2 regions of the Mycobacteroides stephanolepidis genome follow, and region 1 is predicted to be linked to the other one. Evidence: riboswitches for the same ligand, from Rfam matches in the RefSeq annotation. Region 1 holds a riboswitch; the other holds the start of a gene.
What was found. Region 1 has a riboswitch for S-adenosylmethionine ahead of MSTE_RS02315 (aminotransferase class V-fold PLP-dependent enzyme). Riboswitches for the same ligand answer to the same signal wherever they lie in the genome.
Positions count from the first base shown of each region.

Region 2: it holds a riboswitch for S-adenosylmethionine, as region 1 does, so the genes downstream of both, MSTE_RS18910 (bifunctional o-acetylhomoserine/o-acetylserine sulfhydrylase) here and MSTE_RS02315 (aminotransferase class V-fold PLP-dependent enzyme) in region 1, are expected to answer to the same signal.

Region 1 covers NZ_AP018165.1:449,227-456,886, reverse strand. Annotated here, with positions in the region: gene MSTE_RS02320 (flavin-containing monooxygenase) at 1-303, opposite strand, end outside; gene MSTE_RS02315 (aminotransferase class V-fold PLP-dependent enzyme) at 387-1,712, opposite strand; SAM riboswitch class IV at 1,745-1,857, opposite strand; gene MSTE_RS02310 (TerC family protein) at 2,128-3,099, shown strand; gene MSTE_RS02300 (Pls/PosA family non-ribosomal peptide synthetase) at 3,280-7,284, shown strand; gene MSTE_RS02295 (M1 family metallopeptidase) at 7,281-7,660, shown strand, end outside.
Region 2 covers NZ_AP018165.1:3,798,032-3,805,691, reverse strand. Annotated here, with positions in the region: gene MSTE_RS18935 (bifunctional methylenetetrahydrofolate dehydrogenase/methenyltetrahydrofolate cyclohydrolase) at 1-271, shown strand, start outside; gene MSTE_RS18930 (DUF3017 domain-containing protein) at 286-585, shown strand; gene MSTE_RS18925 (hypothetical protein) at 590-1,267, opposite strand; gene MSTE_RS18920 (class I SAM-dependent methyltransferase) at 1,334-2,068, opposite strand; gene metX (homoserine O-acetyltransferase MetX) at 2,089-3,273, opposite strand; gene MSTE_RS18910 (bifunctional o-acetylhomoserine/o-acetylserine sulfhydrylase) at 3,270-4,598, opposite strand; SAM riboswitch class IV at 4,739-4,875, opposite strand; gene MSTE_RS18905 (NADP-dependent isocitrate dehydrogenase) at 5,091-7,328, shown strand; gene MSTE_RS18900 (alpha/beta fold hydrolase) at 7,404-7,660, opposite strand, start outside.

The DNA.
Region 1 (7,660 bases):
GGCGTACTCCTCAAGTTCATCACCCGGGGTGAAGAACTTCGACCAGGTGGTCTTCTGGTCGTAGGAAAAACTGTAGATAACGGTCGGGATATCAACGGCCACGCCCGGATACTTGTTCGCGTGCCAGGTTCCGCCGGCGGCCCCCCACTTCTCCAAGATCACGAAATCGTGGACTCCCCTTTTGGTGAGCTCAACACCTGCTCCGATACCGCCGAAGCCGGCTCCGATGATCACGACTTCATGGTCGGGAACAACCCGTTCCCGATCGTTCACTTCGCTACCCCGCACACGTGTACTAGTCATTCGACGTCCTTGTCGGTCCGACCCTGTGATGTGTCGGACTGAAAGTATCACATATTATAAGTTACGGATACTGCGATTCGGCGTCAGACCACCAGGAAATCCGGCAGGGGTCGCGGGTCGTCAACGGGCCCCACCTGTCCGTCCCGCTCGACATAGGTCAGGGTCGGGCCATGGCGAACAAGCTGGCCGATCGCATCGACGAGGCGCGTGATGTCACCCGCACTAGTTCCCAGCCCGACGCTTGCGCGTAGCGCCCCACCCGGAGCACCCAATCTGGCCAGTAGCGGATGCGCGCAGAACCTGCCGTCGCGCACTCCGATTCCGTGCTCGGCGGACAGATACGCGGCGGCCACCGACGGCGTGTATCCGGCGACCGTGAAGGACACAATGCCCAGCACGTCTCGACCGCCATCCCAGATACGAAGGGTGTCAACGCCTTCGATCGCCTCGAGCCCCTCTCGGAGTTGAACGGTGAGCGCCCCCTCGAGGCGGCTTATCTCTCCCAGCGCGGCCAATGCCTCACATGCCGCCGCCACGGCGGCAACGCCGACCACATTGGGAGTGCCCGCCTCATGCCGCTGCGGTCCGACGAGCCACTCGGCCCCATCGATACCGACATTGCGCACCGCACCCCCGCCTGCCAGATAGGGTCGCGCGGCGTCGAGCCAGTCACTTTGTCCGACAAGGACTCCGGCACCAAACGGGGCATACAGCTTGTGCCCGGAGAACGCGAGGTAGTCGATTCCGGTTGCCGCCAGGTCGACGCGACGATGTGGAACCAACTGCGCACCGTCAACGGCGATCCTCGCGCCGTGCCGGTGGGCAACGGCAGCGAGTTCAGCCAATGGCAGCACCTCGCCGGTGACATTCGATGCGCCGGCAACGGCCAGCAGCGCGGCGGGCCTCCGGGCGAGTTCCTCATCCAGCGCAGCGACGGTGTCCGCGACGGTGGCTCGATGCGCTACCACTCGGGCGCCATATCGCTGCCAGGTCAACAGGTTTGCATGATGTTCGATATCAAGCACCACCACATTTGGGTGCCTCCGGCCTTCAGACTCCGCCGCACAGGGCACCGCCGAAGCGAGCAGATTGAGAGAGTCGGTGGTGTTGCGGGTAAAGATCACATGGTGGTCGGGGGCTGCCCCCACGAAACGCCCCACCGTTTCCCGGGTGCCCTCATACACCGCGGTGCACACGCGCGAGGCGTATCCGGCGCCGCGGTGGACGCTGGCGTAGTACGGGAGCAACTCGTTGACGCGGTCCGCGACATCGCCGAGCGCGGGTGCGCTCGCCGCGTAGTCGAAATTGGCGTATCTGATCCAACCACCTTGTGCCAGAGGAACTTTGATATCTGCTCCGACGACACGCGCGACCGGTCGCTCAGATCCAGATTGTGTGGACACTGACATGTGACATCCCATCTCACCGGACCCGCCCGGCGAGTCCACGCTTGCCACACTCGGTTGAGCGCGGCCAGGTCGTCACCTGGAGCACCCCACCGTGGAGGAGGGTTGCCGACCAGCTAGCCAGGGCTTGTCGCTGGTTCTCATGACCTGAGGGCAGTGTGCCCACCGGCCGCGGCCATCGTCAAGCGCATTGCGCAGGGTGATTTCAAATGCGCGGTGTCACATCGCCGACGTCACGTCGTGATCCGGCCCGATTTTCCGATCCCCGCGCAGTAGGGCACACTGACTGGTGGAGGGGAGTATTCCTTTCGCTGCGGTGTCGTCATCACATCGGCCATTGTCGGACCGGTCGGTGCCGCGGGCCGGTCACGTATCGGCGGAAGAGACCTCCGGCGTTTTGGCGACCGGAGGTTATTCAATGCAGGTATCCCAGCTCGAGTGGATCATCACGCTGGCCGTCACGGTCGCGATCTTGTTGGTCGACGTCGTCGTAATCGGTAGGCGCCCCCATGAGCCCTCCGTTCGCGAGACCGCCACCGCCCTGAGCATCTACATAGGGCTCGCGGTGGCATTCGGTCTGTGGGTGTGGTTCTTCCACGGCAGCCAGTTCGGGCTGGAGTTCTTCGCGGGCTGGCTCACCGAGTACAGCCTGTCGGTGGACAACCTGTTCATCTTCCTGATCATCATGGCCAGCTTCAAAGTTCCCCGTGTCTATCAGCAGGAGGCGCTGCTGATCGGCATCATCCTGGCGCTGATCTTCCGCGGCATCTTCATCGCGCTGGGCGCGGTGGCCATCGAGCAGTTCTCCTGGATCTTCTACCTTTTCGGCGCGTTCCTGGTGTACACCGCCATCAACCTGGCCCGGGACACCGAGCACGACGACGACGCCGATAACGCCGTGGTGCAGTTCGCCCGCAAGCACCTGCGGACCACCGACACATGGGACGGTCTGCGACTGTGGGTCCGGGAAAACGGCACGCGACTGATGACGCCGATGTTCCTGGTGATCGTCGCCCTCGGCACCACCGATCTTCTCTTCGCCCTCGACTCGATCCCCGCGATCTACGGGCTCACCAAGGAGCCCTATCTGGTGTTCACGGCCAACGTGTTCGCCCTCATGGGTCTGCGTCAGCTGTACTTCCTGCTCGGCGACATGCTCAAGCGTCTGGTGTACCTGTCGCAGGGACTGGCCTTCATCCTGCTCTTCATCGGCGTCAAACTGATCCTGCACGCGCTACACGAGAACGAGCTGCCCTTCATCAACGGCGGCGAGCCGGTGCACGTGCCCGAGATCCCCACGCTGGCAAGCCTTGCTGTGATCATCGTGACGCTGCTCATCACCACCGTCGCCAGCCTGTACAAGACCCGGCGTACTGCCAAAGAAAGCTAGGGCCCAACGCCTGAGTGATGGACGGCGCGGTCCACCGTGGCAAACTTGGCGGCGATGGGCTCACCGTGCCCGCGGGAGCGCTTCCGCGCGGCGGCGAGCCCAGCTGCAGCCGGACCGATAGGCTCGCTGCGGTACCCCTCCAGGCCCATAGATCCGACGCGGAAATCAACGAGGAGCAGCGTGACCGGCCCCGACGAGTCACCCACTAACCGCGCGGGCGACGAGGCCCCCGAGCCCGCCGTTCAGGAAGCCCCGGCTCACCCGGTGCCCCCGCAGTATCTGCTCGGTCGGTCGGCCCCTCCGGCCCGGACGCTGATCGACATCCTCTACTCAACCGCTGCGGAGCACCCCGATGCTCCCGCCATCGATGACGGCACCATCCAGCTCACGTACTCCGAGCTGATCGTCGACGTCGAGGCCAGTGTCGAATGGCTCGGGACCCGGGGAATCGGGCGCGGTGATCGCGTCGGTATCCGGATGCCCTCCGGCAGCTACTCGCTCTATGTGGCGATCCTGGCCACGCTGGCCGCAGGCGCCGCGTACGTTCCGGTGGACGCCGACGATCCGGACGAACGTGCCGCGCTGGTTTTCGGCGAGGCACAAGTGGCCGCGGTGATCACCCCCGACGGACTCGTTCGTGGACCCGGATCGTCACGGGGCTGGCGCGCCACCAAACCCACACCGCGCGACGACGCCTGGATCATCTTCACCTCGGGGTCCACCGGCACCCCCAAGGGTGTGGCGGTGACACATCGCAACGCGGCAGCCTTCGTCGACGCGGAAGCGCAGATGTTCTTGCCGGACAATCCGATTGGTCCGGATGATCGGGTACTCGCCGGGCTCTCCGTGGCCTTCGACGCCTCCTGCGAGGAAATGTGGCTCGCATGGCGCTACGGCGCCTGCCTGGTACCCGCGCCGCGTTCGCTGGTCCGCAGTGGCATGGATCTGGGCCCGTGGCTGGTGTCCCGCGATGTCACCGTGGTGTCAACGGTGCCCACCCTGGCCGCATTGTGGCCGGCCGAAGCGCTGGAGGCGGTGCGGCTGCTGATTTTCGGCGGCGAGGCCTGCCCACCGGATCTGGCCGAGCGGCTGGCCACCGGTGAGGACGGCGCCGCACGCGAAGTGTGGAACACCTACGGCCCCACCGAGGCGACCGTGGTGGCCTGCGCCGCACGGCTCGACGGAGTGAGCCCCGTCAGCATCGGGTTACCTCTTCCGGGTTGGGATCTGGCCGTTGTCGATCCGAAGGGCAACCAAGTCGGCTACGGCGAGGTCGGTGAACTCGTCATTGGTGGCGTCGGCCTGGCCAAATATCTCGATCCCGAAAAGGACGCCGAAAAGTACGCTCCGCTCCAGACTCTGGGGTGGTCGCGGGCCTATCGCAGCGGTGATCTCGTGCGCCTGGAGCCCGACGGTCTGTACTTCCAGGGCCGTGCCGACGACCAGGTGAAGGTCGGCGGCCGCCGTATCGAACTCGGTGAGGTGGATGCGGCACTGGTCAATCTGCCCGGCGTGAGTGGTGGCGCTGCCGCGGTACGCAAAACCGCCAGCGGCACCCCGCTGTTGGTCGGATACATCGCCAGCGCCGATCCCAACTTCGATATCGCCGCGGCCCGTGCCAGCCTGGCCGAATCACTTCCCGCCGCGCTGGTGCCGCGACTGGTCAAACTTGACGAGCTGCCCACGCGCACATCGGGGAAGGTCGATCGCAACGCACTGCCCTGGCCACCGCCGGGCGCGGATACCGACGACGACGCAACCGAACTGGGCGGCACCATGGGCTGGCTTGCCGGACTGTGGCGCGACATCCTGGCCGCCTCGGTCGACGGGCCCGAAGCCGATTTCTTCGCTCTCGGCGGCGGATCTCTGTCGGCCGCACAGCTGGTCGCGGCGTTGCGGCAGCGCTATCCACAGGTGACCGTTGCGAACCTGTACGACCAGCCGCGACTCGGATCACTGGCCACTTATCTGGATGAACTCGCCCCGCCGATCGAGGTCGAACCCCGGATCGTGAAGCCGGTGCCTCGGCTCACCGAGCTGGCGCAGTTGGTGGCGACCATTCCGTTGACCACCCTCACCGGCCTGCAATGGGCGACGTGGCTCGCCCTGGCCAACAACGTGTTCGCAACATTCAGCAATGTGCCCTGGCTGGTCACGGTCAACTGGTGGGTGCTGCTGGCAGCCTTCCTGCTCTTCATCACTCCCCTGGGTCGCATGAGTATCACCGTCATCGGGGCGCGACTACTGCTCTCTGGGGTCAAGCCGGGGACGTACGAGCGCGGCGGAAGCGAGCACCTGCGAGTCTGGATCGCCGATCGCCTCGCCACCGCAAGTGGTGCCGAAAACCTTTCCGGCGCACCGTGGATGGTGTACTACGCCAGGGCTCTGGGCGCTCGGGTAGGCAATGGGGTCGACCTGCATTCGTCACCGCCGGTGACGGGCTGGCTGGAACTCGGCGACCGCAGTTCCGTCGAACCCGAGGTCGATTTGTCCGGGCATTGGGTTGACGGCGACAAGTTCCATGTCGGACCCATCGTCATCGGCGAGGATGCCACTGTCGGGGCCCGCACCACCCTGTTGCCGGGCGCGGTCATCGGCAAGAACGCTGATGTGGCACCGGCTTCCGGTGTCGTCGGCAGAGTCAAGAACGGCCAATACTGGAAGGGCTCACCGGCCGTGAAGTCGGGCAAGGCGCGCCATCCCTGGCCTGATTACCGTCCGCCCCGCGCCGGCCAATGGGTACCCATCTACGGAGTGACGTCGATTCTGCTGGGCGGACTGCCCCTACTTGCCCTGGCCGCCGGGCTAGGTGTGGTGGCCTTCGGCATCAGGAATACGGCAACGATCTGCCAGGCCGTGGTTCCCGCACTCATCTGGACGCCGGGCGCAGCGCTGGTCAGCGTCGTCGTGTACGCCGCCATCACCGTCGTGTTGGTACGGCTGCTGTCGATCGGGGTGCACGAGGGGTATCACCCCGTCCGCAGCCGACAGGGCTGGCAACTGTGGGCCACCGAACGCCTCATGGACGCGGCCCGTAACTATCTGTTCCCCATCTACGCCAGCCAACTGACCCCATGGTGGCTGCGCATCCTGGGCGCGAAAATCGGCAAGGACACCGAGATTTCGACGGCCCTGCTGGTCCCTAAGTTCACCGAGGTCGACGACGGTGCGTTTCTCGCCGACGACACCATGGTCGCGTCGTACGAGTTGGGTGGCGGCTGGATCCACATCGCCAAGGCCCGAATCGGCAAGCGCGCATTCCTGGGGAACTCGGGGATTACCCAACCGGGCCGCAAGGTACCCAATGACGCACTGGTCGCCGTGCTGTCCGCCACTCCACACAAGGCGAAGTCGGGCTCGTCGTGGATCGGTAGTCCGCCAAAGCGGTTGCGACGAAAGGCCGATGGTGCGGACTCCGCGCTTACTTTCGAACCGCCGTTCCGCCTCAAGGTGATGCGGGGAATCGTGGAGACCTGCCGCATCATCCCGATCATCGTGACGTTCGGGATCGGTGTCGGGGTACTTCTGAGCCTGCAGACGATCGCCATCCGGTTCAACTTCTGGGTTGCCGGCGCACTGAGCGGTGCGGTGCTGCTGGTCGCGGGCGCCGTGGCTGGTGTGGTGAGCGTCGTGGCCAAGTGGGTCGTGGTCGGGCGCACCAAGGCCGTGGAAAAGCCGCTCTGGTCCTCGTTCGTCTGGCGTAACGAGGTCGCCGACACCTTCGTGGAAACCGTTGCCGCCGTGTGGTTCGCACGTGCCGCGTCGGGAACGGTGATGCAGAACTGGTGGCTACGCGGCCTGGGCGCCAAGATCGGCCGCGGAGTGTGGTGCGAGACGTACTGGCTGCCCGAGGCCGATCTGGTGACCCTGGGACGGGGGGCTACCGTGAACCGCGGCTGCGTGGTACAGACGCATCTCTTCCACGACCGGATCATGCGGATGGACACTGTGACCCTCGGTGAGGGGGCCACCCTCGGCCCGCACTGCGTGGCGCTTCCCGCCGCCGAGCTGGGCGCCGGCGCCACCGTCGGTCCGGCATCACTGGTTGTCCGCGGTGACGTCGTACCCCCGTCAACCAGGTGGCAGGGCAACCCCATTTCTCCATGGGGCAAACTGGATCCGATGGCACCGAAGAAACCCAAGGGCGGCAAGGTTTCCCCAAACAAGAATTCCGGGGCCGCATGACCAAACCAGGCAAGAAGGCGGCCAAGCGGCTACCCCCACGGCCTCCCGTCATCGATCCCTATCTGCCACAAAACGGCAACTACGGATATCGGGTGTCACGCTACGAGCTGGAGCTGGAATACAAGGTCGCCATCAACCGGCTGACCGGCACCGCGACGATCACGGCGGTCACCCTTGCCACCCTCAAAGAATTCACCCTCGACCTCGCCGATGCCCTCGGCGTCTCAAAGGTGACCGTGAACGGCAGGCGTCCAGAACATTTCGGGCATCGCGCCGGAAAGATCACCATCAAGCTGGTGACCGCCATCCCGGCGGGTGCTGCCATGACCATCGTCATTCGGTACGGCGGATCACCTCGGGCCATCAACAGCATGTG
Region 2 (7,660 bases), 1.6 Mb from region 1:
CGGAACCCGTGACCTGGCCGCCTTGACCCGGCAGGCCGACATCATCGTCGCCGCTGCCGGCGTGCCGCATATGGTGACGGCGGACATGGTCAAGCCGGGTGCCGCGGTGATCGACGTGGGCGTGAGCCGGGTCGACGACAAGCTGACCGGCGATGTGGCCGAGGATGTCTGGGATGTTGCCGGGTACGTCTCGCCCAATCCGGGCGGGGTCGGGCCGTTGACCCGAGCTTTCCTGCTTACCAATGTGATCGAGCGAGCGGAACGTTCGTGACGGCTACCCGGGACATGTTCGGGGCTGCTCTTGATGCCGTCCGCCGTTTCGCCCGTGAGCAGTGGCCGATCCTGGTGGTATCGGCGGTCTTTCTGGTGGCGTTGGGATTGGTGATCGCGGATCGTTGGCGGCGCGGTGCGCTGGTTGTGGGGATCGCTGTGGGGGTGGCCGCGGCGCTGCGGCTGGTGCTGACCGATGACACCGCGGGTCTGTTGGCGGTGCGCGGCAAGACCTTTGATGTCGGCGCTCTCAGCGCCGTCGCTGCGGTGATGGTCTACTTGGCGTTGACGATCGACCCACTGGGCACCGGATAGGCGCCTACTTGAGCAGTTGCACCGAGCGTGCGATGGCATCGGCCTGCTCGCCGAAGAACTGTTCGGACGGCTCGCCGCTGGGGCTGCCGGTATTGCTGGTGGCGATCTGCCAACGCTGATCACCCTGTCCGACAAACGCCACGTAGATCTTGGGCGTGATGGTGGCAGGCGGCTTGCCCTCGGCGGCCGGCGGCGTTTCCAGTTCCAGGCTTGCCGAGGCTCCGGGCAGGTTGGGGCCGTCCCATGAGTCGCGTTTATCCGCAGTGACTTTCGACTTGCGAGTCTTGACGAAGTCGCTCACCGCATCGGCGTTCGACGATTCGAGCCAGCGCTTTACTTCGGGGGCGGCCGTGTTCTCGTCCGAAGCCGTCAACTTGCGGATGCGTACGTATTGCGCGAATTCCGTTGACTCCCACTTGGGCCGGACCTGGAAGGTCACCTGCCCCTTGTTGTCGTGCACCCCATCGGCGAAGGCCACCCAGTCATGCGGGAGGGTGACGTAGATGCCCAGTTCGGGGATGAACTGCCGAGTGTGGCGGTCGGTGGGCGCGCTGCTGGCGCTGGATTCGGACTGATTCTTGGTGTCCGAAGGTGACCCCGCCGATCCACAGCCGGCGAGTGCCGGGGTCAGGAATGTGGTGGTGACAAAGAGGGCTGCCAGCAGGCGGCGATCCGTACGCACGGGTACACCGTAGCGGCACGCGGCGTATTCGTCTCTGTGAATTGGGGCACCCGATTCACAGATCTTCTACTGGTTGAGTGTCGCCCGGATGCTGACGGTGACGTACGGCAGCGCCAGGCCCGTCGACTGGGCAAGCGCAGGATGAGTGGACAGCAGCTCCCGAACCTGCTGCAGCGTCTTCTTCCGGGCGGCTTCGGGGGCGGTGATGCAGTAGCTGCGTGAGGCCACCATGTCCAGAAGTGCCTGAGGGGTAAGGTAACTCGTCCATTCGACCTGGTGTCGCTGCTGCCCGGTGAACGGTGCGGGCAGGCTGACCGTGTGGTTGAACGGATCGTCCTCGCTGCCGATGATCCTGCCGAGGTCGGCCACCCAACCCAGACGCTCGTCGCGGGTGTTCCACACCAGCCCTAGCCGCCCGCCCGGGCGCAGCACGCGAGCGACCTCGGGAATGGCGCGTTCGGGATCCACCCAGTGCCAGGCCTGCGCCACGAGCACCGCATCCACGCTGTTGTCGGGCAGCGGAATCTCCTCGGCGGTCCCCAACAGTGCGGGCGTCTCGGGAAGTGAATTGCTCAGTACCTCAAGCATTTCGGCGAGCGGATCCACCGCGATCACGTTGAGTCCGCGTTCCACCAGGCGGGTGGTGAGTTTCCCGGTACCGGCGCCCAGATCCAGGACGTCGTGTGCTCCGTCGGGCAGCAGCCAGTCGATGGCCTCGGGTGGGTAGGACGGGCGCCCCCGTTCGTAGGCGGCGGCCTGTGAACCGAACGACAGCGATGGCTCTGCTTGTGCGTCCGGCATTCGCGCTCCTCGGGTTCCGTTTACGAAGCCTGTGTTGACTTGGCCAGGGCGAGTGTCTCCCGAACCAGCTCGCTCACCGCGTCGAACTCGATGAGGAACGCGTCGTGGCCATGCAACGATTCGACTACTCGCAAGCCGGTACAACCGGGCAGCAGGTCGGCTAATTCCTCCTGCAGGCGCAGCGGGTACAGCCGATCGGACGTGATACCGCCGACGACGACGGGCACGGGGCAGCCACGCAGCGCTTTCTCGACGCCGCCACGGTTCCGGCCGACATCGTGCCGGTTGAGTGCCTCGGTCAGGATGACGTAGCTTCCGGCGTCGAAGCGCCGAACGAACTTGTTGCCCTGATGCTCCAGGTAGCTCTGCACCGCGTATCGGCCGTCGGCCCACGGATCCTCGGGCCCGTCCGGGCCGACCTGGGGATCATTGCCGAACCGGGTGTCCAGCTCGACCTCGCCGCGGTAGGTCAGGTGCGCGATGCGTCGGGCGAGGTTCAGTCCCCTCTGCGGGCTGCGTCCGCTGCCGTGATAGTCGCCGCCCTGCCAGTCCGGATCGGACCGAATGGCGGCGATCTGCGTGCTCTGGGTGCCGATCTGATCGCCGGTGGCGCGCGCACCAACCGCCAGCACCAGCGCTGCACGCACCGAATCCGGCTGCATGACAGCCCATTCCAGCGCGCGTGCACCGCCCATCGAACCGCCGACGACGGCGGCGACCTCGGTGATGCCGAGTTGTGCGAGTGCGGCGACGTCGGCGTTCACCTGGTCACGTACCGACACCTCGGGGAATCGTGACCCCCAGGGCTCTCCGTCGGCGGCAAGGGAAGTCGGGCCGGTGCTACCCCGGCAGCCACCCAACACGTTGGTGGCGATGGCGCACCACTGGTCGGTGTCGATCGCGGCGCCAGGGCCGATGATTCCTTGCCACCAGCCGCCGGTGATGTGGTCTGTACCGGCGGCTCCGATCACGTGTGAGTCGGCGGTCAGCGCATGACAGACGAACACCACGTTGTCGCGGCGTGGTGAGAGCTTTCCCCATGTCTGTACCGCGACGGTCGCGTCATCGATGACGGCACCGCTTTCCAGCGTGATCGAACCTATTGGTACGTAGGCGATCTCATCGCCCTGCGGAAGAGCGATGTTCGCCACGGGAAGCTGATGGTCGGCTGAGTCGCTTGCGCGAAGATCGTCGGTCAAGGTCATGATGATGCCACCGCCGCGGGCTGTTTGAGTCGCCGCACCGCGGCGAATCCGGTATCCAGATCGGCCAGGATGTCGTCGATACCCTCAATGCCGACCGCCAACCGCACCAGGCCGGGTGTGACACCGGAGGCCACCTGCTCTGCGGGCGAGAGCTGTGCGTGCGTCGTCGTGGCGGGGTGAATGACCAGCGATCGCACATCGCCGATGTTGGCCACCTGGCTGTGCAGCGTCAGGGAATCGATGAAGGTGGTCGCCGCCTCGACTCCTCCGTCCAGTTCGAATGCGAGCACCGCACCGGCGCCCTTGGGGGCCAATGACTTCGCGCGTTCGTACCAGGGGGAGGTGGGCAGCCCGGCGTAGTTGACGCCGGTGACCTCCGGCTGGGCGGCGAGGTACTCGGCCACCCGCTGTGCATTTTCGACGTGGCGTTGCACCCGCAGGCTCAACGTCTCCAGTCCCTGCGCGATGAGGAATGCGTTGAACGGGGAGATGGCGGGACCGAGGTCGCGCAACAGCTGCACACGCGCCTTGAGTGCGTAGGCCGGTGCGCCCAGGTCGGCGAACACCACCCCGTGGTAGCTCGGGTCCGGAGTGGTGAATCCGGGGTGGCGGCCCTGGGTCCAATCGAAGGTGCCGCCGTCGATGATCACGCCACCGATCGCATTGCCGTGTCCACCAAGGTATTTGGTGGCCGAGTGCACCACGATGTCGGCGCCGTGGGCCAGCGGCTGGATCAGATAGGGGGTGGCGACGGTGTTGTCGACGATGAGGGGGACGCCCGCTTCGTGCGCGATCTTCGAGATGCCGGGAATGTCGAGAATGTCGTTCTTGGGGTTGGAGATCGATTCGGCGAAGAGCGCCTTGGTCTGTGGCGTGATGGCGCGGCGCCAGGAGTCGAGGTCGTCGGGATCTTCGACGAAGGTGGTTGAGATGCCCAGGCGCGGCAACGTGTAGTGCAGCAGATTGTATGTGCCGCCGTACAGGCGCGGGCTCGACACGATGTTGTCACCGGCCTGCGCGATGTTGATGATGGCCAATGTCGCTGCCGCCTGCCCGGAAGCGAGCAGCAGCGCTGCCACTCCGCCTTCGAGGGCAGCGATGCGCTGCTCGACGACATTCTGAGTCGGGTTACCGATGCGGGTGTAGATGTTGCCCTCTTCGGACAGCCCGAACAGCGCCGCCGCGTGCGCGGTGTCGTTGAAGACGTAGGACGTGGTCTGGTAGATCGGCAGGGCTCGGGCATTGGTCGCCGGGTCGGCGGTCTGGCCTGCGTGGATCTGCTTGGTCTCAAACGCCCACTGGGCGGTGGGATCGATATCGGTCATGGGAACCTCCTGGTGGTCGGTGCGGGGCTGGCGGTTTAGGGCATGCGACAGCGACAACACCGATAACAGGAATGCAGGGACTCACCCCCGGGTGACGAACGCTTCATTGGGCCAACCTGTCTTCTCGGGGCCCGTCATCGGACCCGCGCTTGCCGTGTGGCCGACTGTCCTTTCATAACCCAGTCGGCTACTCAACCTGGTCATCACCCGGGGCACCCCACCGCGGTTGGAGGGTTGCCGACCAGCGAGCCGGGGCTTGACGCTGGTACTCATGACCGCTTAAAAGCGTATCGCAATGCACCGAATGGTTGCCACCAGGTATGCGAGGCACGGCTCGGTGGTGGCTCACGGCCACGATGGGAGCGCGATCACAGCCCGTCCGCCCGCCTAGGCTCGGAAGCGACGTGATACTGAATAGGTCAACCGTGTGACCCACGGGATGCCTGAGATTTGACCGACCAACAAGTCCGATCAACGATGCCGGGAGTGACCATGAGTGCGCAGCAGCCGACCATCATCTACACGCTGACAGACGAGGCGCCGCTGCTTGCGACGTACTCCTTCTTGCCGATCATCCGGGCCTTCGCGGGCCCCGCCGGTATCGACGTTCAAACCAGCGATATCTCCGTTGCCGCACGCATCCTGTCCGAGTTCACCGAGTACCTCCCCGAGGATCAGCGCGTTCCGGACAACCTGGCCGAGCTGGGCCGCCTGACGCAGTTGCCCGAGACGAACATCATCAAGCTGCCGAACATCAGCGCGTCGGTGCCCCAGCTGCTGGCCGCCATCAAGGAACTGCAGGGTAAGGGCTACAAGCTGCCGGACTACCCCGAGGACCCGAAGAACGACGAAGAGAAGGACATCTTGGTGCGGTACACCAAGTGTCTGGGCAGTGCCGTGAACCCCATTCTGCGTGAAGGTAACTCGGATCGGCGCGCACCGCGTGCGGTCAAGGAGTACGCACGCAAGCACCCGCACAGCATGGGCACGTGGTCGCAGGCGTCGCGCACCCACGTCGCAACCATGAAGGAAGGCGACTTCTACCACGGTGAGAAGTCGCTGACGCTGGATCGCGACCGCAAGGTCAAGATGGTGCTGACCACCAAGAGCGGCGAGACCATCGTGCTCAAGCCCGAGGTGACGCTGGGCGCGGGCGACATCATCGACAGCATGTTCATGAGCAAGAAGGCGCTCTGCGACTTCTACGAAGAGCAGATCGAGGACGCATATAAGACCGGCGTGATGCTCTCCCTGCACGTCAAGGCCACCATGATGCGGGTCAGCCACCCCATCGTGTTCGGGCACGCGGTGAAGATCTTCTACAAGGACGCCTTCGCCAAGCATCAGGAGCTGTTCGACGAGCTGGGCGTGAACGTCAACAACGGCATGTCCGACCTCTACAGCAAGATCGAGGCGCTGCCGGCATCGCAGCACGAGGAGATCATTCGCGACCTGCACGCCTGCCACGAGCACCGGCCCGAGCTGGCCATGGTGGATTCGGCCAAGGGCATCTCGAACTTCCATTCGCCCAGCGACGTGATCGTCGACGCCTCGATGCCCGCGATGATCCGGGCCGGCGGCAAGATGTACGGCGCGGACGGCAAGCTCAAGGACACCAAGGCCGTCAACCCGGAGTCGACCTTCTCCCGGATCTATCAGGAGATGATCAACTTCGTAAAGACCCACGGCCAGTTCGATCCGACCACCATGGGCACCGTTCCCAACGTGGGTCTCATGGCGCAGAAGGCCGAGGAGTACGGCAGCCACGACAAGACCTTCGAGATCGCCGAGGCGGGCGTCGCCGACATCGTCGATATCGACACCGGTGAGGTACTGCTGAGCCAGAACGTCGACGAGGGTGACATCTGGCGCATGCCGATCGTGCGGGACGCGGCGATCCAGGACTGGGTCAAGCTGGCGGTCACCCGTGGGCGGGAATCCGGGATGAACGTGGTGTTCTGGCTGGACACCGAGCGTCCGCACGAGGTGGAACTGCGCAAGAAGGTCAAGGAGTACCTGCAGGACCACGACACCGAAGGCCTCAAGATTCAGGTTGTGCCCCAGGTCTGGGCCATGCGCTACACGCTGGAACGGCTGATCCGCGGCAAGGACACCATCGCCGCGACCGGCAACATTCTGCGTGACTACCTGACCGACCTGTTCCCGATCCTGGAGCTGGGTACCAGCGCCAAGATGCTGTCCATCGTGCCGCTGATGGCGGGCGGCGGACTGTACGAGACCGGCGCCGGCGGTTCGGCACCCAAGCACGTCAGCCAGCTGGTCGAAGAGAACCACCTGCGGTGGGACTCTCTCGGTGAGTTCCTGGCGCTGGCCGTCAGCCTGGAGGACCTGGGCATCAAGACCGGGAACCCGCGGGCCAAGATTCTGGCCACCACGCTGGACGCGGCGACCGGGAAGCTGCTGGAGAACGACAAGAGCCCGTCGCGCAAGGTCGGGGAGCTCGACAACCGTGGCAGCCAGTTCTACCTGGCCCTGTACTGGGCGGCCGAGCTTGCCGCTCAGACCGAGGATGTGGAGCTGGCCGAGCTGTTCGCGCCGTTGGCCAAGCAGCTGGTCGAGAACGAGGACGAGATCGTCGCCGAGCTTGCCGCAGTGCAGGGCAGCCCGGCCGATATCGGCGGCTACTACTCTCCGGACCCGGATAAGACCGCCGCGGTGATGCGGCCGAGCCAGACCTTCAACGCCGTACTGGCATCCGTCGAGGTATAGCTCACTGCGTCGAGTGTGAAACCTGGGCGGCGAATCAGTCGAAACTCCGCCACAGGTTCACGCTCGACGTGATCTCTAGCCGACGTCGGAGGCCGCGGCACGCTTGGCGGCGACCAGCGGGTCGATCAGGTCGGCGATCACTTCGGTGACCTGACCGGGCGCTTCGAGCATGGGCACGTGCCCCATGCCCGCCAGGGTGATTCGCCGTGCATCGGCAGGCAGGCCCTGGCTGATGAGCTTCCCGAAACGACCCGGGGGCACGATCTCGTCCTTCTCACACAGCACCAGCTGTGCCGGCACCGAGATGGTGTTCAGGTTCTGCAGGCCCGGCG